2 linked regions of the Skermanella sp. TT6 genome follow. The protein of the gene in region 1 interacts with the protein of each later gene in a pairwise test. Links are inferred from orthologs where the notes say so. Each region holds a gene or a part of one and is shown on either strand. Other genes may lie near its edges.

What was found.
Region 2: the proteins of ileS (region 1) and IGS68_RS07490 interact in binary tests that used the Escherichia coli proteins (3 or more experiments, as listed by UniProt). The link is inferred for Skermanella sp. TT6 from one-to-one orthologs.

The regions. Positions count from the first base shown.
Region 1 is NZ_CP067420.1:4,358,203-4,374,366, reverse strand. What follows is about bases 6,101-9,535. They hold ileS (isoleucine--tRNA ligase), read left to right. Parts: upstream 6,101-6,488; coding sequence 6,489-9,335; downstream 9,336-9,535. Other genes in these bases: lspA (signal peptidase II), read left to right, coding at 9,332-9,535. Outside these bases: IGS68_RS20400 (hypothetical protein), read left to right, coding at 49-327; IGS68_RS20395 (3-hydroxyacyl-CoA dehydrogenase), read right to left, coding at 317-1,270; IGS68_RS20390 (hydroxyacid dehydrogenase), read right to left, coding at 1,519-2,460; IGS68_RS20385 (hypothetical protein), read right to left, coding at 2,712-3,212; IGS68_RS20380 (anti-sigma factor family protein), read right to left, coding at 3,244-4,038; IGS68_RS20375 (sigma-70 family RNA polymerase sigma factor), read right to left, coding at 4,035-4,562; IGS68_RS20370 (RNA polymerase factor sigma-32), read right to left, coding at 4,579-5,385; IGS68_RS20365 (hypothetical protein), read right to left, coding at 5,553-6,068; more of lspA, read left to right, coding at 9,536-9,889; IGS68_RS20350 (DUF3035 domain-containing protein), read left to right, coding at 9,923-10,552; IGS68_RS20345 (M16 family metallopeptidase), read left to right, coding at 10,649-12,163; IGS68_RS20340 (M16 family metallopeptidase), read left to right, coding at 12,160-13,515; pgi (glucose-6-phosphate isomerase), read left to right, coding at 13,671-15,317; IGS68_RS20330 (pentapeptide repeat-containing protein), read left to right, coding at 15,390-16,164. UniProt on the Escherichia coli protein: Catalyzes the attachment of isoleucine to tRNA(Ile). As IleRS can inadvertently accommodate and process structurally similar amino acids such as valine, to avoid such errors it has two additional distinct tRNA(Ile)-dependent editing activities.
Region 2 is NZ_CP067420.1:1,591,889-1,599,544, forward strand. Bases 4,673-7,656 are described here. They hold IGS68_RS07490 (HyaD/HybD family hydrogenase maturation endopeptidase), read right to left. Parts: upstream 6,479-7,656; coding sequence 5,867-6,478; downstream 4,673-5,866. Other genes in these bases: IGS68_RS07475 (hydrogenase expression/formation protein), read right to left, coding at 4,673-5,091; IGS68_RS07480 (thioredoxin domain-containing protein), read right to left, coding at 5,147-5,527; IGS68_RS07485 (HypC/HybG/HupF family hydrogenase formation chaperone), read right to left, coding at 5,527-5,850; cybH (Ni/Fe-hydrogenase, b-type cytochrome subunit), read right to left, coding at 6,475-7,233; IGS68_RS07500 (nickel-dependent hydrogenase large subunit), read right to left, coding at 7,250-7,656. Outside these bases: carbamoyltransferase HypF, read right to left, coding at 1-1,041; hydrogenase nickel incorporation protein HypB, read right to left, coding at 1,045-1,956; hydrogenase maturation nickel metallochaperone HypA, read right to left, coding at 1,956-2,288; IGS68_RS07465 (nickel-dependent hydrogenase large subunit), read right to left, coding at 2,290-3,474; [NiFe]-hydrogenase assembly chaperone HybE, read right to left, coding at 3,479-4,240; more of IGS68_RS07475, read right to left, coding at 4,237-4,672.

The sequences.
Region 1 (16,164 bases):
GGGACGGAAGCCCCACCCGCCGCCCCGTTTGCCGGAGGAGAGACCATCGTGGAAGAAACCAAAGTCACCGCCGCCCTGCCGACCGCGACCGTCGAGATGACCGTCCGCGAGCATCGGGACGGCGGGTCCGACGTGATGACCATCAGCATCCGGGCCACCCCGTCGTTCCAGTCGTTCGGCGAGGCGTTCCGGCCGGCCGCCCTGATGTGGGCCGACCCGGTCGGGCTGTGGATGCGGATGGCGGCACTGGCATGGCAGCCCTGGCTCGACCTGGCCGGAAGCGCTGCCCGACGGCTGCCGAAGCCGGACGGCCCCGCTACTCGGTGATGGTCTTGCCGGCCTGGGCCTTGTGCGCGGCCAAGGCCATCAGCCGGCGGTCGCGCCAGTCCTGCCGGGCCTGGAGCCGGTCCTCCGACAGCAGCAGCCGGCGCTGGCGCTCGATCCTGCCGGTGGTGTTGTCGTCCCAGGCGCGCGGCTCGGCCTGGCTCTGCGCCATCTCGTAATACATCTGCCCGTACCGCGTGACGTAGTCGACGATACCCCCCGGCGCGTTCAGGTCGATCGTCTCGAACGGTCCCATGAAGGACCAGCGCAGTCCCAGCCCCTCCCGGATGGTCTTGTCCACGTCGTCCACGGTGACCACCCCGTCCTGGACCAGCTTGAAGGCCTCGTTCAGCAGCGCCCCCTGAAGACGGTTGAGCACGAAGCCGGGGATCTCGCGCGTGGTGCGGATCGGCTCCTGCCCAAGGGCCGTCATCAGCGCCTGGGTGCGCAGGACGACCTCCTCGTCGGTCCAGGGAGCGGGGATCAGCTCGACCAGCGGGATCAGGTAGGTCGGATTGACCGGATGGGCCACCAGGCAGCGCGCGCGGCCCTTCAGGTGCTCGGTGAAGCTGGAAGCCGGCAGCCCGGAGGACGAACTCGCGATCGCCGCCTCGGGCTCGGCCAGCCGGTCCAGCTCGGAGAACAGCTCGCGCTTCACCTCCACCTGCTCAAGGACGCATTCCTGCACGTGGCTGGCGCCGCCGATCGCCTCCGCCAGGTCGGAGGTCGGCTCGATCCGCTCCAGCAGGCGGTCCGGCTCGACCGCGATCAGGCCGAAATTGAACAGGTCGCGCAGGTTGCCTTCGATGACCTTCATCGCCAGGGGCAGGGCTTCCGGATTGCTGTCGTAAAGGGCGACCCGGCGGTTGGCTCGGGCGCAAACGATCGCCCAGCCGCGTCCCACCAGTCCGGCGCCGACAACGGCGATCTTGTCCACCATGGCCATGGGGTTTCTCCACTTTCTTCGATATCTAGCGGATCAGTTACGGGAACCTCTTTCCCTCGCCGGAAGGGACCGGGGAAGAGCGTTCGGCAGCGCGACCCTAGGCCCTCGGCTAATCCGAATCGAGTCCGAAACGATCCATATCACATTTATTTCGTTTCTACTTTGAAATGAAGTTGAGGCTATTGCCCGGCCTCCACTTCTCGACCTCGTCCGGTACGTGTCGTCATGGAAGGGTGACCGCGTCCCGGTCATACGACACGGTGGCGCGGCGCGGCACCCGCCAGCACGGCTGCGACATCCGAGACGACGGCCATGCCCATCCGCTCCATCGACTCCGCGGTGGCCGCCCCGATATGCGGCGTGGCGACGAAGTTGGGCAGGCCCAGCAGGGGGTGGTCTCGGGGCGGCGGCTCCTCCACGAAGACGTCCGTCGCCGCTCCGGAGAGGGTGCCGCCGACCAGCGCATCGCGCAGGGCCGTCTCGTCCACGATGCCGCCGCGCGACAGGTTCAGCACCATCGCCTCCGGGCGCATCAGGGATAGCCGGCGCGCATCGATCATCTTCTCGGTGTCGCGGCTCAGCGGAATGTGCAGGGTCAGCACGTCGACGCGGGGCAGCATCTCCTCCAGGGCGGCGCAGCGCTCGGCGCCGGCTTCCCGGAAGGCGTCCTCGGCCGCGAACGGATCGTAGCCCAGGATCGGTGCGCCGAACGCCGACCTGAACAGGGCCGCTGTGCGCCTGCCGATGCTGCCCATCCCGACCACCCCGACGGTCCTCCCGGCCAGTTCCGTCCCGCGGGGCGGCGGCCCGTCCAGGCTTCCGTCGCGCAGCATCCGGTCCAGTTGGGCGATCCGGCGTGCCACGGAAAGCGCCAGGCCGACCGAGAGTTCGGCCACCGCGTTGGCATTGGCCCCGGGCGTGCTGACCACCACCACGCCGCGGTCGCGGGCGGCGTCCAGATCGATGTTGTCGACTCCCACGCCGTGCTTGCCGATCACCTTCAGGCGGGGAGCCGCCGCGATCAACTCGCGCGGGATCCTGCCGGTCCGAACGATCAGGCCATCCGCATCCTCGTGCCACCGCGACCCGGCCGGGTCGCCCGCGTCGATCACGTCGCAACTTTGTCTCAGGGTCGCGATCGCGCTCGACGCGATCGGTTCCAGCACATAGACGAGAGGGCGTTCCACCATGTCAGCTTCGCATACCTGTCTTTTTCGCCCCGCCGTTTGGATGTCGCGATCGGACACCCTTTCGCGCCGGTCGGGAACTTCGTCGTGGCTACCGCGGCCGGATCCTCGGGACGGACCGACGGTAACGGCCCAGGGGCGCGGAGGTTCAGACCCGCTCCGCGAGGGCCCCTGAGCCAGCGCGACAAGTATGGCAGACGGTGGGAAAATCCATTGAAAACGGAAGGACTCAGGCGGGCCTCGACCGGATTTTCCTAGGGGATCTCTTTTTCGAGGTAATCCCTGTCGGTACGGGCGACGACGCTGAACTCGTGGACCGCGTGTTCGCGCCGGTAGCGGACCGTCCTCAGCTCGCCCTCGCGGCATCTCAGGTCTATGCGGTGCGGCACCAGTCCCGTATCGCCGAAGGTCCGCGGCAGTTCGACCACGTCGCCGATCCTGACCACCCCGGCGCCGTGGCCGCCCGGCATCCCGGCGGAGCGGAACCGCAGCGTCAAGGCACCGCCGGCGCCCGGCAGGTCGATCGGGCCGAAGCTGACCGGCGGCGTATGGTCTCCCTCCCCCAGGAGTTCGAGCGGGATCTCGAGGTTGGCGGTGCCGAAGCCGCGGCAGCCCGCCAGGGTGACGGCGACCGGCTGGGCGGAATGAAGATGGGCCGACAGGAAATAGGCCGCCGTGCCCGCCGCCGCGCCGAGCGGGACGAGCAAGGCTGCCGCCATGCCGCGGTTCATGCCGCGTCCGGTGATCCTGCGCATCGGACCGTTCCGCCCGCGGAAGGCCGGGCGCTCAATAGTAGCGGTCCCGGTACGCCCTGTCCCGCATCAGCTGGCCGACGATGGCCTGGAGCTGGGTCTCGCTCGTGTCGGCGACGATGACGTAGCTCTGCTCGCCGTTGCTCCAGTAGCCGACCCGGACGCCCCCGACCTCCGCCATGTGCAGGCCGTCGGTCGGGCCGTCGTCGCGCGGCGACAGGCATATGGTCAGCCGGTGTCCCTCCCTGTCCTCGTAGACGAGGCCGGCCAGGAGATGGTCCATGCCTCCCATCACCTTGCCGCCGACCAGCTTCAGGCCGATGGGCGACAGTTCGGGGATGTCGACCTGCTCGCCCAGGCGGGCGGACAGCAGGCGGGCGAGTTCCGCGCCCGTCGGGCTCGAAGCCCCGACCTGCGGCACCGGCCCTTCGGCGAAGACCAGGTGGGCGCCGGTGGCCTCGACCACGTAGGTCGGCAGGCGGTCCGCGACCACGCGGTGATACAGCTCGTTGGTGGTCCAGCCCGCCGCGACGAGCGCCAGGATCGCCGCCGCCTGCCGCAGCCAGACCAGGGGACGGCGCCGGCCCAGCGACCGCTGGAGCCGGGTGCCGAGCTCGTCGGCCAGTTCCCGGGTGTGCTCGGGATCGGAGTCGTGCGCCGCCTCGGCGGCCCCGATCGCCGTCAGGAGCTTCTGTTCGGCATAGTCGTGCAGCCGCTTCCGGGCATCCGGATCGGACTCGAGCCATGCCAGGACGACGGCTTCCTGCTCCGCGGCCAACTGACCGTCGAGAAAGGCGTGAAGGTCATTCTCGTCGATTTCGATCGTCATTCCGACCCCCCGACCAAGCGAAGCTTCGGCCGCTTGGCCTGATTGAGCATGGAGCGCAGTGCCGCGCGACCGCGGCCGAGCCGCGACATGAACGTGCCGATCGGGACGCCCAGGCGCTTGGCCGCCTCCTCGTATTTCAGCTCCTCCGTGGCGATCAGCGTCACGGCGCGGCGCTGGTCCTCCGGCAGCTGGGAAAGAGCGGCCATGACGTCCTTCACCTCCAGGTGGCGGTGCTGGGCCGGCTCGGTCACCGCCTCGTGGCCGGCGGCCTCGGCATCGGCCTTGACCGCGTTCTCCAGCGTCCGGCGCCGGAGGCCGCTGACATGCACATTGTGCAGGATCCGGAACAGCCACACGCGCAGATCGGCATCGGGCCGGAAGGTGTCGGCCCCGGCGATCGCCTTGGAGAGGCATTCCTGCACCAGGTCCTCCGCCTCGTCCGCGTTGCGGGTGAGCGCGATGGCATAGCGGCGCAGGCTGGCGATATGGGTCGCCATCTCCTCCTTGAGCTTGCCGTGCGGCATGGTCGCTGCCTTCCCGTCAGGCCACGGCCAGGGACGGCATGCGTCGCCCGCCGGTCATCATGCGCTGCAGCTTCTCGATCGCCCGCGCCTCGATCTGCCGCACCCGCTCGCGGCTGATGCCGAACTGGCGCGACAGGTCCTCCAGGGTGAGCGGCTCCTCCGTCAGCCGGCGGGCCGCCAGGATCGAGCGCTCGCGTTCCTGCAACTGTTCCATCGCCCGCTTCAACTGCTTCCTCCTGCGCTCCATCTCCTGGCGCTGGGCCAGCAGTTCTTCCTGCGTCTCCGACGGGTCGACCAGCCAGTCCTGGGCCTGGCCGTCCTCCATGCCGGGCAATGGCAGGTTCAGCGACTGGTCCGGACCCGCCAGCCGGCCGTTCATGCCCGTCACGTCGGCGACCGGAACCTTCAGGGTCTCGGCGAGCTGGCGGGCCTCCTCCGGGCTCAGGTCGCCTTCCTGAAGCAGGTTCATGGCGCTCTTGGCCCGGCGCAGGCTGAAGAACAGCTTCTTCTCCGCCCCGGTGGTGCCCATCCTTACCATCGACCAGGACCGCAGGATATATTCCTGCATGGCCGCGCGGATCCACCACAGGGCATAGGTGGTGAAACGGTAGCCCCGGTCGGGGTCGAAGCCGTTCAGCGCCTGGACCATGCCCATGTTGCCCTCGGCGATCATGTCGGCCATGGGCAGGCCGTAGCCTGCGTAGCCGCGGGCGACCTTGGCGACGAGCCGGAGATGGCTGCCGATCAGCCGTTCGGCGGCTTCCGGACAGCGGCGGTCACGCCAGGCTCGCGCCAGTTCCTGTTCCTCGGCCGCTTCGAGCATTGGATACTCGCGAATCCGGGAAAGATAACGCGTCAGATCTGTCCGGCTTGGCGAAGACTGCATCCAAATGCTCCCGTGTTCTCTGTCTGTCTTTCGGTTGATCGGTTCGATCGGCTGCGTTTTGCCCAATTACGCGGGGCGTTCGGTTTTCATCCCGGCTTTCATGATCATTTCGCAGCGTGGTACGAATCCTCGCCTGCTCCCCCCGCGCCCTCGGCGACCATGGTGCGGACGACGGGGAAATCCGTCGTCCTGCCGCCGCTGCTGACGTACTGGACATGCGCGACGACGTCGTTCCGGCAGTGCAGCAGGATCCGGCGGGGCGGGTCTTCGGGATCGCCGACCTGGACCGGCAGGTGGATCACGTCGTTCACCCGGCTGACGGTCGGCGCGTCTCCCCGCGCGTCCGCGCTGAACCGCAGCTTGACCACGTCGGAGGTTCCCTGGTGGCGGAACGGCCCGAGCCAGACCGGCACCCGATGGGCGGCGCCGGGCTCCGGGGACGCATGCGCGGGATTGAACAGGGGGGCGGGCAGGGAGAAGCTGACCGTCTGTTTCGGAAGGCCGCAGGCGATCTGCGCGACCTCGACCGGCTGGGGCACCGTCCGCCCCGCCAGGAACCCGGCTCCCGCCGGCACGAGGATGGCGACCGCCGCGATCGCGACGATCCGCCCCCTCTTCAAGGTCCACCATTTTCCCTGCCGCACCGCTCTCTCCCGAGGCCACCAGCCCGTTTCGCGACGATTACGCGGGAGGGGGGCGGTTTAATCCGGGGAGCCGGCGCGGCGGCGATTTTTTCCTTGGTCCGCGGCAAAGCCTACGGGAGCCGCGCCGCCGCCTTGACCCCCGCCTGCCGCCTGCCTAAACTCCCGCCATCATGTTGGGCTCGACGCATATGGCCGCCCCGCGGCCCCGGCGAATTAGCAACCCGGTCCTCCGCTGAGGGCCGGGCATTCCGCCTTTTGACGGCGCCATCCAATCATCGCTTCCCCGCCGCCATGGCTGGACGCGGGAGCCTCCGCGATGCTATCGCTCTTCCCTGATTTCACCCGACGTCCGGCCGGTGCCCGCACCAGCCTGCCGACGGCTGCCTGGACCCGATCATGACCCGCGACTATAAATCGACCGTTTTCCTGCCCCGCACCGATTTTCCCATGCGCGCCGGCCTGCCCGCGAAGGAGCCCGAGCTGCTGCGGCGCTGGGCGGAGCAGGGGCTCCATGACCGGCTGCGCGAACAGTCGGCCGGCCGGGAGAAATTCATCCTCCATGACGGCCCGCCCTATGCCAACGGCAACATCCATGTCGGGCACGCGGTCAACAAGATCCTGAAGGACGTGGTCAGCCGGTCGCAGCAGATGCTCGGCAAGGACTCGGTCTATGTGCCGGGCTGGGACTGCCACGGCCTGCCGATCGAGTGGAAGATCGAGGAGAAGTACCGGGCGGCCGGCCAGGACAAGGACCAGGTCCCGATCCTCCGGTTCCGGGCGGAGTGCCGGCAGTTCGCCCAGGAATGGGTCGACATCCAGGCGGAGGAGTTCCAGCGCCTGGGCGTGCTGGGCGACTGGTCGCACCCCTACATGACCATGACCTTCCCGGCCGAGGCGACGATCGTCCGGGAGATCCACAAGTTCCTGATGAACGGCGGGCTCTACAAGGGCGCCAAGCCTGTCATGTGGTCGGTGGTCGAGAAGACCGCCCTGGCCGAGGCCGAGGTGGAGTACCACGACCATACCTCGACCACGGTCTGGGTGCGGTTCCCGGTCTCGGCCGCGGCCACGCCGGAACTGGACGACGCCTCCGTGGTGATCTGGACCACCACGCCCTGGACGCTGCCGGGCAACCGTGCGATCGGCTACGGCCCCGACATGGAATACGGCGTGTTCAAGGTGGCCGCCGTCGCCGAGGGCAGCGGCGCCAGGGTCGGGGAGCGGCTAGTGGTCGCCACCGCGCTGGCCGACGACCTCGCGAAGACGGCCGGCATCACCGAATGGCGCCAGCTCTACACTCTCCCCGGCGCCCGGCTGGCCGACACCCGCTGCGCCCATCCGCTGCACGGCCAGGGCTACGACTTCCCGGTGCCGCTGCTGCCGGGCGACTTCGTCACGGCGGATGCCGGCACCGGCTTCGTCCACATCGCCCCCGGCCACGGCGAGGACGACTTCGACCTGGGCCGGAAGCACGGCATCCAGGTGCCGCAGACGGTGGACGACGACGGCACCTACTATCCGCACGTGCCGCTGTTCGCCGGCAAGCGGGTCTATACGCCCGCGGGCAAGCCGGGCGATGCGAACGGCGCCGTGATCTCGGCCATCGCCCATGCCGGCGGCCTGCTGGCCAAGGGCAAGCTGGTCCACAGCTATCCCCATTCCTGGCGCTCGAAGGCTCCGCTGATCTTCCGCACCACCCCCCAATGGTTCATCTCCATGGAGACGAACGGGCTGAGGCAGGTCGCGCTGAAGGCGATCGACGACACGCGCTGGGTGCCGACGCAGGGGCGCAACCGCATCGCGTCGATGATCGAGAACCGGCCGGACTGGTGCATCAGCCGCCAGCGCGCCTGGGGCGTGCCGATCGCGCTGTTCATCGACAAGAAGACCGGCGAGCCGCTGAAGGACCAGGCCGTCCTCGACCGCATCGCCGACACCTTCCAGACGGAGGGCTCGGACGCCTGGTTCGCCCGCGACCCGCAGTTCTTCCTGGGCGACGCCTACGCGGCGGCCGACTACGACCAGGTGTTCGACATCGTGGACGTCTGGTTCGAATCCGGTTCGACCCACAGCTTCGTGCTGGAGGCGCGGCCCGACCTGCAATGGCCGGCCTCGCTCTATCTGGAAGGCTCGGACCAGCATCGCGGCTGGTTCCACTCCTCCCTGCTGGAGAGCTGCGGCACCCGCGGCCGGGCGCCCTACGACGCGGTGCTGACCCACGGCTTCGTGCTCGACGAGCAGGGCCGAAAGATGTCGAAGTCGCTGAAGAACGTGACCGCCCCGCAGGAGGTGGTGGACAAGTACGGCGCCGACATCCTGCGCCTGTGGGTCGTCGGCTCCGACTATTCGGAAGACCTGCGCATCGGGCCGGAGATCCTGAAGTTCCAGGCCGACCTGTACCGGCGCCTCCGCAACACGCTGCGCTACCTGCTGGGGGCGCTCGCCGACTTCTCGGAGGAGGAGCGGATCGACGTGTCCGAGATGCCGGAGCTGGAGCGCTGGGTGCTCCACCGGCTGACCGAGCTGGACGAGACCGTCCGCCAGGGCATCCACGACTACGACTTCCACAGCCTGTTCACGGCGCTGCATAACTTCTGCGCGGTGGACCTGTCGGCCTTCTACTTCGACGTGCGCAAGGACAGCCTCTACTGCGACCGGCCCGATTCGGTCCGGCGGCGGTCGGTGCGGACCGTCCTGGACCAGCTTTTCTCGTGCCTGACCGCGTGGCTCGCCCCGGTGCTGTGCTTCACCACGGAGGAAGCCTGGCTCAGCCGCCACGGCGGCGACGGTCCGGTGCCGAGCGTCCATTTGCGTACGTTCGTCGACATCCCCCGGGAGTGGTCGGCCCCCGGTCTGGCCGAGAAGTGGGAGGTGGTCCGCGACGTCCGCCGGGTGGTCACCGGCGCCCTCGAGCTGGAGCGGGCGAACAAGCGCATCGGCTCGTCGCTGCAATCGGCCCCGGTCGTGACCGTCACGCCGGAACTGCACGCGGCGCTGGAAGGCGTCGACCTCGCGGAGGTCGCGATCACCTCGGCGATCCGCGTGGTCGACGGCCCGGTCCCCGACGGCGCCTTCACGCTGGAGGACGTGCCGGGGGTCGGGGTCATCCCCGAACCGGCGGCGGGCGACAAGTGCGAGCGCTGCTGGAGGGTCCTGCCGGAGGTGGGGACCGATGCCGCCCATCCGACCCTGTGCCACCGCTGCGCCGACGCGGTGGAACACATGCCCGAGGCCGCGGAATGACCGACCAGACCCGTGGCGAGGCCGGCCGGATGGCGCGTCCCCGATCGATGATCCGTCTCGGCCTCATCATCGCCGTTTTCGTGATGATCCTGGACCAGGCGTCGAAGTGGTGGATGCTCGAGATCGTCGGGATGGCGCATGATCCCCGCGTGATCGAGGTCACCTCCTACTTCAATCTGGTCATGGCATGGAACAGGGGTGTAAGTTTCAGCCTGTTCTGGCATGAGGCGGAGTTCATGCCCTACGTGCTATCTGCGGTTGCGCTTGGCATCGTGGGCTTCCTTCTCTCATGGCTGCGCCGGGCGGACCGTCCGTTCCTTGCCGTGTGCATCGGCATGGTGATCGGCGGTGCGATCGGCAACGTGATCGACCGGTTGAGGTTCGGCGCGGTGGCGGACTTCCTGGACTTCCATGTCCTGGGATACCACTGGCCGGCATTCAACGTGGCCGACACGGGAATATCGGTCGGCGTCATCCTGATCGTGCTCGACAGCCTGTTCGGAGGCGGGGGGGACCACTCCCGGCCGGAGAAGGACGATCGGGACAGGGCCTGAAGACAACGCGAGCTGGATAAAGAGAAAACGGCAATGGACGTGATCAGCACCTCTCACCCCCGTCACAACCCGCCCGACCGTGGCCGGCCGGGCCGGCGGCCTCTGGCACCGCTGGTCTGTCTGGCGCTGGGCGCCCTGGTGCTTTCCGGATGCAGCGGCGCGCGCCAGACCTTCGGCCTGGACCGCGCGCCGCCCGACGAGTTCAGCGTCGTGACGCGGGCCCCGCTCGCCGTTCCGCCGGAATACCGGTTGCGCCCGCCCCAGCCGGGAGCACCCCGCCCGCAGGAGGCGGAGACCCGCCAGCAGGCGGCATCGGCGGTGTTCGGCTCGACGCCGGAGACCCGCCAGCAAGCGGCGGCGAACAGCCCGGCCGCCACCACGGGCGAGGCTGCGCTGCTCGCCCAGGCCGGTGCCGTCGATGTCCAGCCCGGCATCCGCTCGACGGTGAACCGGGAATCGGTGACGCTCGCGGCCCAGGACAGGCGGTTCATCGACAGCCTGCTGTTCTGGCAGACGCCCGACCCGCCGGGTACCGTCGTCAACGCCCGGCAGGAACAGCAGCGCCTGCGCGAGAACGCGGCGCTGGGCAAGCCGGTGACCGAAGGCGACACGCCGATCATCGAGCGCCGGCGCAAGGCGCCGCTCGAAGGCTTGTTCAATTAGCCTTCCGCGCCCAGCTTCTAGTCTACCCGACGGGGGCCCGCGACGTTCCGCGCGCGGGTTCCCGTCCTGCATTGGCATTTCCAGTGAGGTGTTGCCGTGGCCGAACCGTCGCGCCGGCTGATCGCCGCGCCCGTTCTCGCATCCCTGCTGCTGTTCGGAGCCTTCGGGCCGGGCCTCGCCCAGGAGGCGCCGAGGCCAGCCGAGCCGGCCCCGGCCACCGCCCCGGAGCCGGCGGCCCGCAAGGGAGTCTTCTTTCCCGAAAGCTTCATGCTCGACAACGGCATGCAGGTGGTCGTCGTGACCAACCAGCGGGTGCCGGTGATTACCCACATGGTCTGGTACAAGGTCGGCGCCGCCGACGAGGAGACCGGCAAGGGCGGGATCGCCCATTTCCTGGAACACCTGATGTTCAAGGCGACCGACGAGCTGAAGCCCGGCGAGTTCAGCCGGATCGTCGCCCGGAACGGCGGCCGCGACAACGCCTTCACCTCCTGGGACTACACCGCGTATTTCCAGAACGTCGCGGCGGACCGGCTGGAGCTGGTCATGAGGATGGAGGCGGACCGCATGGCCAACCTCCGCCTGACCGACGAGACCGTCCTGCCGGAGCGCGACGTGGTGCTGGAGGAGCGCCGCCAGCGGACCGAGAACGAGCCCGGCGACAAGCTGTCGGAGCTGGTCCAGGCCTCGATGTTCGTCCACCACCCCTACGGCACGCCGATCATCGGCTGGGCGAACGAGATCGCCAAGCTGACCCGCGACGACGCCAACCAGTTCTACCACACCTGGTATGCCCCGAATAACGCCGTGCTGGTCGTCGCCGGCGACGTGACCGTCGAGCAGGTGCGTCCGCTCGCCGAGAAATATTTCGGGCCGATCGCGCCCCGTCCGGTCCCGGCCCGCATCCGGGTCGAGGAGCCGCCGTTCGAAGCGGAGCGGCGCGTCATCCTGCGCGACGCCGAGGTCCGCCAGCCCAGCCTGCGCCGCCTGTACCACGCGCCCAGCTACAACAGGGGCGAGACGGTCCATGCCTATCCGCTCCAGGTGCTGAGCGAGATCGTCGGCGGCGGGGCCACCAGCCGGCTCTACCGCTCGCTGGTGGTCGAGCAGCGCCTCGCGACCTCGGCCGGCACCGGCTATTCGCCGGACGCCTTCGATACCTCGGTCTTCGGCGCCTATGTCAGCCCCAACGCCGGCGTCGACATGGACAAGCTGGAAGCGGCGCTGGTCGAGCAGCTGGAGAAGGTCGTCCGCGACGGCGTCACGGCGGAGGAGGTCGCGACGGCCAAGACCCGGCTGGAGCGCGAGGCGATCTTCGCCCGCGACAGCCTGCGCGGCCCGGCGATGAGCTTCGGCGTGGCGCTCGCCACCGGCCGGACCGTCGAGGACGTCGAAGCCTGGCCGGAGCGGATCGCGTCCGTCACGGTCGAGCAGGTCAACGCCGCCGCCCGCGCGGTGCTGGGCCAGACCAACCCCGTCACCGGCCTGCTGCTGCCGGCCCCGGTGCGCCAGGCCGCCGCCCAGCCCGATGCCCAGCCCGATGCCCAGCCCCCCGGGACGGGAGCCGGAGCCGCTCCGTCCCGGTCCAACGATTCGGGAGTGATCCGATGATGCGCCGCCTTTCGATGCCGGCCTTCCTGTCCGTCCTCCTCCTCGCCGTAGCCTGCTTCGCCCCGGACGCCCGGGCGATCGACATCAAGCGGGTGGTCAGCCCCGGCGGCATTGAGGCCTGGCTTGTCCAGGACACCAAGATCCCGCTGCTCGCCATCAAGTTCGCCTTCAGGGGCGGGGTCGAGACCGATCCGGCCGGCAAGGAAGGGCTGGCGAACCTGGCCTCCACCCTGCTGGACGAGGGGGCGGGTCCCTACGACAGCCAGGAGTTCCAGCGGCGGCTGGCCGACAACTCCATCTCGATCAGCTTCACCGCCACGGTGGACGGCTTCTACGGCGGGGTCGAGACGCTGGTCGAGACCCAGGAGGAGGCCATAGAGCTGGCCCGGCTGGCCCTGACCGAACCCCGGTTCGACAGGGAGGCGGTGGAGCGGATGCGCAGCGGCGTGCTCGCCCAGATCCGCCGGGAGCAGGGCGACCCCGATTTCCTGGCCCGCCGCGCCCTGTACGAGACGGCCTTTCCGGACCATCCCTACGGCAGGCGCGCCCGCGGCACGGCGGAGAGCGTCGAGTCGATCAAGCCGGAAGATCTCGATGCCTTCGTCCGGCGGCGTTTCGCCAAGGACAACCTGACCGTCGCCGTGACCGGCGACATCACGCCCGAGCAGCTCGGCCCGGTCCTGGACCGCATCTTCGGCGGCCTGCCGGAGAAGGCGGAGATCGAGCCGCCGGCCGACACGGTGCCCAAGGGGGCGGGGGAGACCGTGCTGGTGCCGCGTCCCCTGCCGCAGACCGTCGTGCTGATGGCCCAGCCCGGCGTCAAGCGCAACGACCCCGACTGGTTCCCGGCCACCATCATGAACTACGTGCTGGGCGGCGGCAGCTTCAGCTCCCGCCTGATGGAGGAGATCCGGGAGAAGCGCGGGCTGACCTACGGCGTCTACAGCTATCTCGTGCCCTTCCGGCACGCGGCCCTGGTGATGGCGGGCGGCTCGACCGCCAACCAGAACGCCGGCACCATGGTCGACCTGATGAAGGCGGAATGGCGCAGGATGCAGGAGGAGGGCCTGACCCAGGAGGAACTGGACAACGCCAAGACCTATCTGACCGGTTCCTTCCCGCTCCAGTTCACGTCGAGCGAGGCGATCGCCGACGTGCTGCTCCAGGTCCAGCGCGACGGCCTCGGCATCGACTATCTCGACCGGCGGTCCGACCTGATCAACGCGGTCACCCTGGAGGACGTCAAGCGGGTCGCCGGGCGGCTGCTCGATCCGGAGGCGCTGCTGACGGTCGTGGTGGGCCGGCCGGAGGGGATCGAGCCGACCCGGACCAGGGACGACGTCCCGAGCTGACGGCATTCCAAGCGGGGCGCGGGTGCGATAGCATGGCAGGCGCGCCCGCGCCGGAGATGCGCGCCGGAGATGCACTGGCGGACGCGGGGCCGAAACGGCGTCTGCCGCGTTCATCCGGCGACACTTGGATCGACCGAAGAGAGGTAAACATCTCCATGTCCGCCCTGACCGACTCCCCCGCCTGGCAGGCCCTCGCGGCGCACCGTTCCCGGATGGAAGGGGTGCTGATGCGCGACCTGTTCGCGCGCGATCCCGACCGCTTCTCCCGGTTCTCGGCGCGGCTGGACGGGCCGGGAGGGGGGATGACCCTGGACTACTCCAAGAACAGGATCACCGAGGAGACCATGGGGTTGCTGCTCGACCTCGCGCGCCAGCAGGACGTGGCCGGGTGGCGGGACCGCATGTTCGCCGGGGAGCGGATCAACGCGACCGAGGACCGGGCCGTCCTGCACACGGCGCTGCGCAACCGGTCCGACCGGCCGGTCCCGGTGGACGGACGGGACGTGATGCCCGAGGTCAACGCCGTGCTGGCCCGGATGGGGCGATTCGCCCAGGCCGTCCGGGACGGCGCCTGGACCGGCCATGACGGCAGCCAGATGACCGACGTGGTGAATATCGGCATCGGCGGCTCCGACCTCGGCCCCTACATGGCTTGCGAGGCGCTGAAGCCCTACGCCCATCCCGACCTCCGGATGCATTTCGTCTCCAACGTGGACGGCACCCACATGGCGGAGACGCTGAAGAAGTGCCGGCCCGCCACCACCCTCTTCATCATCGCGTCCAAGACCTTCACCACCCAGGAGACCCTGGCCAACGCCCATACCGCGCGTTCCTGGTTCCTGGACACGGTAAAGGACGAATCCGCGGTCGCCCGGCACTTCGTCGCGGTCTCGACCAACGCGGCGGAAGTCTCGAAGTTCGGCATCGACCCGGAGAACATGTTCGTGTTCTGGGACTGGGTCGGCGGACGCTACAGCCTGTGGTCCGCCATCGGGCTGCCCATCGCGATCTCCATCGGCATGGACAATTTCGAGGCGCTGCTGGCCGGCGCCCACGACATGGACGAGCATTTCCGGAACGCCCCGCCGGAATCCAACCTGCCGCTCCTGCTCGGCCTGATCGGGGTGTGGAACGCCAACTTCCTCGGCGCCGACAGCTACGCGGTGCTGCCCTACGACCAGTACCTGCACCGCTTCCCGGCCTATCTCCAGCAACTCGACATGGAGAGCAACGGCAAGTCGGTGGACCGCCAGGGCAACCGCGTCGATTACGCGACCGGGCCGATCCTGTTCGGCGAGCCCGGCACCAACGGCCAGCACGCCTTCTACCAGCTGATCCACCAGGGGACCCGCCTGGTGCCGGCCGACTTCCTGGCGCCCGTCGAGACGCAGAACCCGGTCGGCAGGCACCACCCGATCCTGCTGTCCAACTTCCTGGCCCAGCCCGAGGCGCTGATGCGCGGCAAGACCGCCGAGGAGGTCCGCGCCGAGCTTCAGGGAGCAGGGGTGATCGGCGACGCGCTGGAAGCCCTGGTGCCGCACAAGGTGTTCGAAGGGAACCGGCCGACCAACTCGATCCTGTTCCGGCGGCTCGATCCGCACACGCTCGGCATGCTGATCGCCCTGTACGAGCACAAGGTCTTCGTCCAGGGGATCGTCTGGAACATCAATTCCTTCGACCAGTGGGGGGTCGAGCTGGGCAAGCAGCTCGCCAAGGCGATCCTGCCGGAGCTTTCCGAGGCGTCGCCGCCCACCGGCCATGATTCGTCGACCGCGGCGCTGATCGAGGCGTGCCGGGAGTAGCGCGAACCCGCCTGCGCACGCTATGCTGTCCTTGGTATTTCGAAGTAACCAATTCGGCGTGCGCAGGTTCCTATGTCCCAGTCCCGTCCTCTGACGCGGATCGATCAGGCACAGCTCGACAATGTCGTCCGGCGGCACGAGATGTTCCGCAACGCCCGCATGGGGGGATCGCGGGCGACGCTGTCCTTCTTCGACCTGTCCGGACTGAGCCTGGCGGGCCGTGACCTGGCGCATGCCGATTTCGTCGGCTCCGCCCTGCGGGGCGCCAACCTGACGGGAGCCCGCCTGGACTGCGCGGCGATGTTCGCCTGCGATCTCCGGCAGGCCAACCTGGAGAACGCCAGCCTGGTCAAGACCGACCTGCGCGGCGCCTGCCTGCGCGGCGCCGTCCTGATCGGCGCCAACCTGTTCGAGAGCGACCTGCGCGACGGCACCCTGGCGGAGACGGACCGGGGCGGCAATTTCAAGATCGTCCAGGTGGAAAGCCAGCCGACCGAGGCTTCCGGGGCGGACCTGAGCGGCGCCAACCTGACCAATGCGCGGCTGTCCGGCGCCATGGCGCTCCATACCGACTTCACCGATGCGGTCATGCGCGGCTGCAAGCTGGTCCGCGCGACCATGCGGGGCGCCAATTTCAGCGGCAGCAACCTGGAGGGGGCGGATCTCAGCGGCGCCGACCTGCGCGGCGCCTGCCTGCGCGGCGCGGTCCTGACCGGCGCGTCCATGACCATGACCGAGACCGCCGGCGCCGACATGGAGGACATGCTGACCGACCAGCCGGCCGGCCAGTCCGCCGACGGACTGGGAAAACCGCTCGACGAGTTGGCCCGCCTCCACACGCTCTGGA
Region 2 (7,656 bases), 2.8 Mb from region 1 along the record:
CACCAGCGGTTCGCCGCCGGGGTTGGCGCTGGTCATGACCAGGGCGAAACCCAGCGGCTCGTCCAGCCAAGCGGTTCCCGCCGGACGTCCTGCGGCCTCGTGGAACAGCAGGTAGTGCAGGGGCGTATAGGGCAGCATCAGGCCCAGCCAGGCGAGGTCCGGGGCGAGGTCGGGGGCGACCGTCGGGGCGGCCGCGCCGGACCGCGGGCGGACCAGCACCACCGGCCGCTCGGGGCCGGCCAGGAGTGCCGCCTCGGCGGGACTGGTCTCGGCGATCCGCCGCGCCTCGGCCAGGCTCGCGACCATCATCGCGAAAGGCTTGCCGTTGCGCTGCTTGAGCGCCCGCAGCCGGGCGACCGTCCCGGGGTTGGCTGCGTCGCAGGCGAGGTGGAAGCCGCCGAGACCCTTGATCGCGACGATCTCCCCGGCGCGGAGGCGTGCGACGATCTCCTCCACCCGGATGTGGAGCCTGGGTCCGCAGGCGGGGCAGGCGATCGGCTGGGCGTGGAAGCGTCGGTCGTTCGGGTCGGCGTACTCGCGGGCGCAGTCCGGGCAGAGCGGGAAGCCTGCCATGGAGGTCTGGGGCCTGTCGTAGGGCAGGGAACGGGTGATGGTGTGGCGCGGCCCGCAATGGGTGCAGTTGACGAAGGGGTAGCGCCAGCGCCGGCCCGCGGGATCGAACAGTTCGGCCAGGCAGTCCGGGCAGACGGCGGCATCCGGTCCGATCATGGTGCGCGCGGGACCGGCGGCGACGCTGTCGCGGATCTCGAACCCGCTCTCGGCGGGATCGGGAGCCAGCGGCTCCACCTCGATCCGGTCCACCTGGGCGAGCGGCGGGGCGCGGCATGCCAGGGCATCGAGGAAGCCGGCGGGATCCTTGCCCTGCACCTCCAGCAGGACGCCGTCGGTATCGTTCAGCACCCAGCCCGTCAGGCCGTAACGCCCGGCCAGGTCATGGACGAACGGCCGGAACCCGACCCCCTGGACCAGCCCCCGGACGCGCACGCGGGAGCGGCTCACCGGCATGGGATCGACGACCACGGCTCAGCCTCCGGTTTCGGCGGCGGCGATGCCGGCGGCAAGCCAGGCATACCACCGGTCCAGCCCGGTCCCGGTCGTGGCGGAAACCTGGATGATGTCGAGCGACGGCTTGACCTGCCGGGCACTGGCGATCAGGCGCGGAACGTCGAATTGGAGGTGGGGCAGCAGGTCGATCTTGTTGACCACCATCAGGTCGGCGGTCGCGAACATGTCTGGGTACTTGAGCGGCTTGTCCTCTCCCTCGGTCACGGAAACGACGACGACCCTGCGGTTCTCGCCCAGATCGAAACCGGCCGGGCAGACCAGGTTCCCGACATTCTCGATGAACAGCACGCCGCCCGCGGGCGGCGGCTGCGTCCCGAGCGCCTGGGTGACCATCTCGGCGTCGAGGTGGCATCCCTTGCCGGTATTGATCTGGACCGCCGGCGCGCCGGTGGCGCGGATGCGGTCGGCATCGAAGCTGGTCTGCTGGTCGCCCTCGATCACCGCCATGGGAGTGCTCGCGGCGAGATCCGTGAGGGTCCGCACCAGCAGCGTCGTCTTGCCCGATCCGGGGCTGGACATCAGGTTGACGGCGAAGGTGCGCGATGCCGCGAGGAGTTGCCGGTTGACGGCGGCGAAGCGGCCGTTCTTCGCCAGGATATCCTGCTCGATCCGGATCAGCCGCGTCGGGCGGTCATGGGCATGACGATGGTCGTGCCCGTGGTCGTGCCCGTGATCATGGCCGTGCCCGTGCCCGTGCCCGTGCCCGTGCCCGTGCCCGTGCCCGTGCCCGTGACTGTGACTGTGACTGTGACTGTGGCGAAGCACGGTGCCGTCGGGGGACACATGCTCGTGGTCATGTTCCATGCCGGTTCCGGGTTCGAGTCCGTCGATCCGGGTTTCCCCGGGGCCGCAGCCGCAGACGGTGCACATCACGAGACCTCCAGTTCTTCGACACGCAGTTCGTCGCCGGCGACCACCATCAGCTGGTGACTGCCGCAGGCGGGGCAGGCTTCGCCCCGGGCCGCCAGGGTGACCGTTTGCGAGCAGGCCATGCAGAAGGCCTGTCCCGCCGGACGGTTTATCTTCAGCTCGGCGCCCTCGGCCAGGGTTCCCCGGGTCACCGCGTCGAACCCGAACTCCAGGGCGTGGGGATCGACATGGGAGAGCGCCCCGACGCACAGATGCACCACCGCGACGCGGTCGAACCCCTCTTCCGCGGCCCGGTCGCGGATGATGTCCAGGATACCTTGGCAGAGCGCCATCTCATGCACCGGCGCGTTCCTCCATCATCACGTGGCACGGGACGCAGGGATCGAGGGCGGCGATCAGCAGGTCGACCCTCCGCCGCAGCCCGTCGTCGGCCGGCAGGCCGACGAGGCCCCGGACGAAGGCGCCGCGCGGGTGAAAATTCCACTCGTTGGGAGCGACCGACCGGTAGGCGGTCACCACTCCCCGGTTCAGCGCGATCCAGTGGGCGAGCCGGCCGCGCGCGGTCTCCGCCGAGCCCGCACCGGAGCCGGAAGCCCCCTGGCCCGCTTCCGGCGGCGCCGGCCTGGCGGGCTCCAGCCGCCCCGCGACGTCGCGCATCCGGGCAGACAGGCCCGCCAAGTCGACCAGCCGGGCGGTGAAACGCGGCAGCAGGCCGTTTCCGAAGCGACCTGCCAGGCCGGCCATCAGGGGCGTGCCGGCGACCCGTCCCAGGGCTCCGGTTTCCGCCGGTCCGCCGTCGACATCGGGGGCCATGGAGAAGCCGGGGTCGCCGGACAGCCGGTCGGCGAACCAGCGGTCCGGCAGGTCGGGCAGGTTGGCGATCCCGCTCCGCCCGAAGCCGGCCATGTCGTCGGCCATGACGCGACCGATCAACCGGGCCGCCGTCGTATCGGCCCGTCGGCTCCAGCGGGCGAGGTCGTCGCCGTCCCGGACCTCCGCGAAGCCGGCGCCGACCAGCGCCTCGACCGCGCCGGCGATATGCTCCAGCGGACCGTCGAGGGCCGAGGCGTCGGGCTTGAGCGCGCCGCCGCCCGGGCGGGTCCAGTCGCCCGCGGGGTAGAGGGCCCGGGGAAGAGCCGCCACGGCTCGCCGGACCCCGAGGAGGACGCCGGGGTCCGGAGCCTCCTCCAGCAGGCGCGGCCACTCGATCGCCAGTTGCCAGGCGTGGCTGGCGACCATCTCGCCGAGGACCAGCAACTCGCGCGCCGCCTGCTGCGCGCCCGCCGGGACGATGCCGGCCGCCGCCTCGCAGGCGCGGGCGGCGGCGACGCCCTGGGCGGTCCCGCAGAGGCTGAACAGCATCGGGACCAGGGACAGGGCCTCGGCCACCGGCCGTCCGGCCAGCATGCGGTCGATGCCGGTCCCGCGCGACGATTTCAGGCGCACGTCGGCCACCGTGGCGTCGATCGCCAGGATCTGGAACGAGAGCGTACCTTCGATGCCGGCCCGCGCGTTCATGGCGTCAGCCTCCGAAGCTGCCGCGCAGCAAGTGACGGCGGCTCACCTCGGCCGGAGAGGGTGCCGGCGCCGCGGGCGCGGGAGAGGGGGGCGGGGATGCCTCGGCACCCGCCTCGGGTTCGAGCAGGGCCGCGAGGGCGGCTTCCGCGGTCTGGCGGACGACGGCCTGTTCCTCGAACTCGAACATGGGGGAGAAGAGCGAGCAGTTCAGGATCGTCCCGACGCCGTCGAGATGGCCGGCGACGAACTCGTAGTCGCCGGACGGCAGGGGCCGTACCGATTTCACCCCGTCCCTCATGCCGTTCCAGGCTCCAGGAACGCCGGGCACCAGGACGGCGTTCATGAACCAGGGCGTCACCATGATCCCGAGCCAGCCGTCGCCGTGCCGCCGGAATCCGACCGCCTCGACCGCCAGCCGGGGATTGTAGAGCGGAAGTCCGGACATCACCGTTCGCGCGATCCGCCCGTACGCTTCGGTCAGCGCGCCGGATGGGTAGCCGGGCGGCGGCTCCGCCGGGGCGACGGCCGGAGCGTCGAGCACCATGAACTTGTGCTTCTCCGCGTCGCAGGTCGGGCAGCGCCAGTCCTCGGGCAGGGCCGCGAAGGGGGTTCCCGGCGGGATCTGCCAGACCGGGTCGCCCTCCGCGGGATCGTAGGGGGTCCAGCAGATACCGCATTCCAGCCGGGCGTCCGGGGCGATCCGCGTGGCATCGCCCAGGAACGAGCCCTCGAAAAGGTTCTGCGGTGCCGATGACGCGCCGGTCATTGGAAATAGGCCTCCAGGATCTCGCCCAGCCGCTCGGCGCTGTCCTGGAAATCCTCGTCAGCCGCCGACAGGGCGACCGGGACGTCGCCGATCTCCAGGGTGTCCAGAATCACGGTGTCCATGGCGTTGAGGTACTGGACGCTCCAGACGTGGCGCTGGCCGGTCAGGGTGACGCGGCAGGTGCCGTAACCCCGGGAGACCGCCTGGACCGGTCCGAGGCCAAGCGTCCGCTTGAGGAACGCCATGTCCGTCTCGTTCATGGGGAACAGGGTGAAGCTGATGACGTGGTTGCGGTCGCCCTGGGCATAGGCCGCCGTGCGCGCCCGAAGCTCGGCCAGGACCGGCATGACGTTCATGCAGCCCTCCGGCGGTTCGCCGATCTCCAGCCGGGCGCGGGTGCCGCCCAGGGCGGCGGCGCGCACGACGCCGGGGACGTCCGCCACCTCGATATGGTCGCCGGCCAGGGCGCCCGCGGGACCGTCCGCCAGGGCGAAGGTCTTCACCCGCCAGACCCCGGGCAGGACGGACTCCTGGATCTGGTACTCGCTGGTGCCCGCCACGACGATGCCGACCTCGCCCTCGCCCAGGGCGTCGTCTAGCAGTGCCGCCGCCGCCTCGTCCAGGCCGGTGAGCGGGAACAGTGCCGGGGAAGAGTCGACCGTGAAGCCGTCGAGGGCGGCGCGGACCGCCGACAGGATGCGGGCGGCATCCGACAGGCCCGGCGCAGTGCCGGGCAGCGACAGCCGGTCGAGACGCCGGACGGCGGCCGGCATCCGCATCAGGTCCAGGGACTCGGTTTCCGCGCCGCCCAGGAATACGCCGGTCGGCTGCTCTTCGTTTTCCCATTTCATCGGGTGGCGCATCGTGGTCGGTCCCTTTTCTGGCGACAGGGGCGGCGGGATTCGGTCAGGGGCTCGGCGGCGCGGCTTCGAGGAAGGCGCGCGTCTTCTCGACGTAGCTCTGCCAGTCCTGGATCCGGGGGATCAGGCCGACGAACTCGCCCTGATGCACATAGACGAGGGTGGGCACGACCAGCACGCCGAAGCGGGGTTTCAGCGCGGCCTCGGCCGCCTGGTCGACGATGCCGACGCGCAGCCGGCCTGGAAACACCGTGTTGAGCTCGCGCAGGACGACGGCGACGTCGTTGCTTTCGGGCCGCTGGCGCGGATCGCCCGTGAAGAAGAGGATCGCCATTCCGCTGCCGTCCAGGAAATTGTCGAGCGTGCCCTCGGTGATCACCGGGCAGTTCTCGATCGAGATCAGGCGTTCGATGACCGTCGCGGGCATCAGGCATTTCCTCGTGAGGGGGCGGGCTGCGTCTCGCGCAGATGATCGGGAAGCTGGGGTTCGCGGCCGATCAGGTCGGCGAACAGGTGCTCGAAGGGATCGCCGCGCCCGGCCGCCTCCAGCGCGTCGAGCGCATCGTTGATCAGCGGGACCTCGGCCTCGTCCAGGATCCGGATCGCGGTGTCCACATGGACCATGACCCAGGCGCCGACCGGCAGTTCGCCGGTCAGCAGCAGGCTGACCCGGCGCTCCTCGCCGCGGCCGGCACACAGAGCGGTCAGTCCATTTTCGGAGCGGACTTGCATGGGGATGCCGATGCACATGGCCGTTCGGCTCCGATCAGGCGAAGAAGCGGGAGTCGCCGACGCGGCAGGCGTCTTCGGCGGAGGGGCGGCCGGCTTCGTAATCGGCGAGACCGATGCCGCCGTGCAGCAGATGGTCGGGAGCGGCGGTCCGGGGCGTCGCGGGATAGCCCCACCGCTCCAGCTGTTCGACCGCGATGGCCAGGGCCGGCTCGATCCGGGCCCGGACCGGCGGGGTCAGGCTCCCGCCGTAGTCATCCAGCTCGACCGCCTGGACACCGATCAGCAGGATGTCGTCGAGGGTGCCGCCCAGCAGTTCGGCGGCGCTCAGCACGTCCTGGAAGCCGGTCTGGTGCAGGCTCATCTTCTTGGCGCCGGTGAACTTGGGCACCTCCTCGCCGCGCACCAGCCTCAAGGTTCCCGGCTCCTCGCCGTAGTCGATGGCGTCGAACACGATGACCCGGCGGGCCGCCTTGACGTAGTGGACGAGATAGAGGCCCTGGGTGCCGCCGTCCATCACCAGGACGTCGTCGGGGAAGCTCCAGCGGCGGTGCAGCTCTTCCACGCACCGCACGCCGAAACCCTCGTCGGCCCAGAGGATGTTGCCGATGCCCAGGACGAGGACGGGACGACCGGTTTCGATGCTCACTTGCCGTCGTCCTTGAACATCCGCCAGCCGCTGATCATGGTGCTGATCATGCTCTGCCGGCTCATGATGTCCTCGCGGATCGCGGCATAGACGTGGATGATCACGAAGGTGACGATCACCCACATGCCGAGATGATGGATCGTGTGCAGGTTCTGCGAGTTGCCGGCCAGCGGGATCACCCAGCCGAACAGCGTGTCAAGCCAGCTCCCCTGGCCCGCCCCCTCGGAATAGAGCGCGAAGCCCGTGACGATCATGAAGATGCTGCCGAGGCTGTAGATCGTCACCATGGCGAGCTGGGCCAGCGGGTTGTGGCCGATATACTTCTTCGGGTAGTCGCGCATGAAGGCGTACCACTGCGCCTCGATCAGCACTTCCCGCCAGAACTTGCCCGACCAGAACGGCAGGACGAACATCTGGCGGGCATGGACGTTGCCGACGAAGGCCCAGTAGATCCGCCCCGCCATGCCGATCGCCATCACGAAGCCGGCGGCGAAATGGGCGAAGCGGATATAGCCCATCAGGTAGGCGTCGCTCGCCTCGCCCGGCTGGGAGCCCGGCGGCGAGCCGATCAGGTAGCCGGTGACGGCGAGCACCAGGATCGCCAGGGCATTGGTCCAGTGCCACAGGCGGACCGGCCATTCATAGACGTAGATGGCGGTCTGGCGGACCTGCAGGTGGTTGCGCGCGGTCGCGAGATCGGCGATCTCGTCGTCGGCGGGGGATGTTGCCGGTGTCTTGTCGACATGCGCGGTCATGGGGGTGGTCCTCCGCTCAGCGCACGGTGACTTCGGTGAGTTCCCTGCCGTCCGGCGCGATCACGTGGGTCGAGCAGGCGAGGCAGGGGTCGAAGCTGTGCAAGGTGCGCAGGATCTCCAGCGGCTGCTCCGGGTCGGCCATGGGGGTGTCGAGCAGCGAGGCCTCGAATGCGCCGATATTGCCCTTGGTGTCGCGCGGGCTGCCGTTCCAGGTGGTCGGGACGACGGCCTGGTAGTTGGCGATCTTGGTGTTCTCGATCCGGATCCAGTGACCCAGCGCGCCGCGCGGCGCCTCGGTGAAGCCGACGCCCTTGGCCGACTTGGGCCAGCTCGACGGGTCCCACTTGGCGGTGTTGGCCGTGCTCTCGTCGCCGGCCTTGATGGTGCGGACCAGCTTGTCCTGGAAGTGGCGCAGCTTCTCCG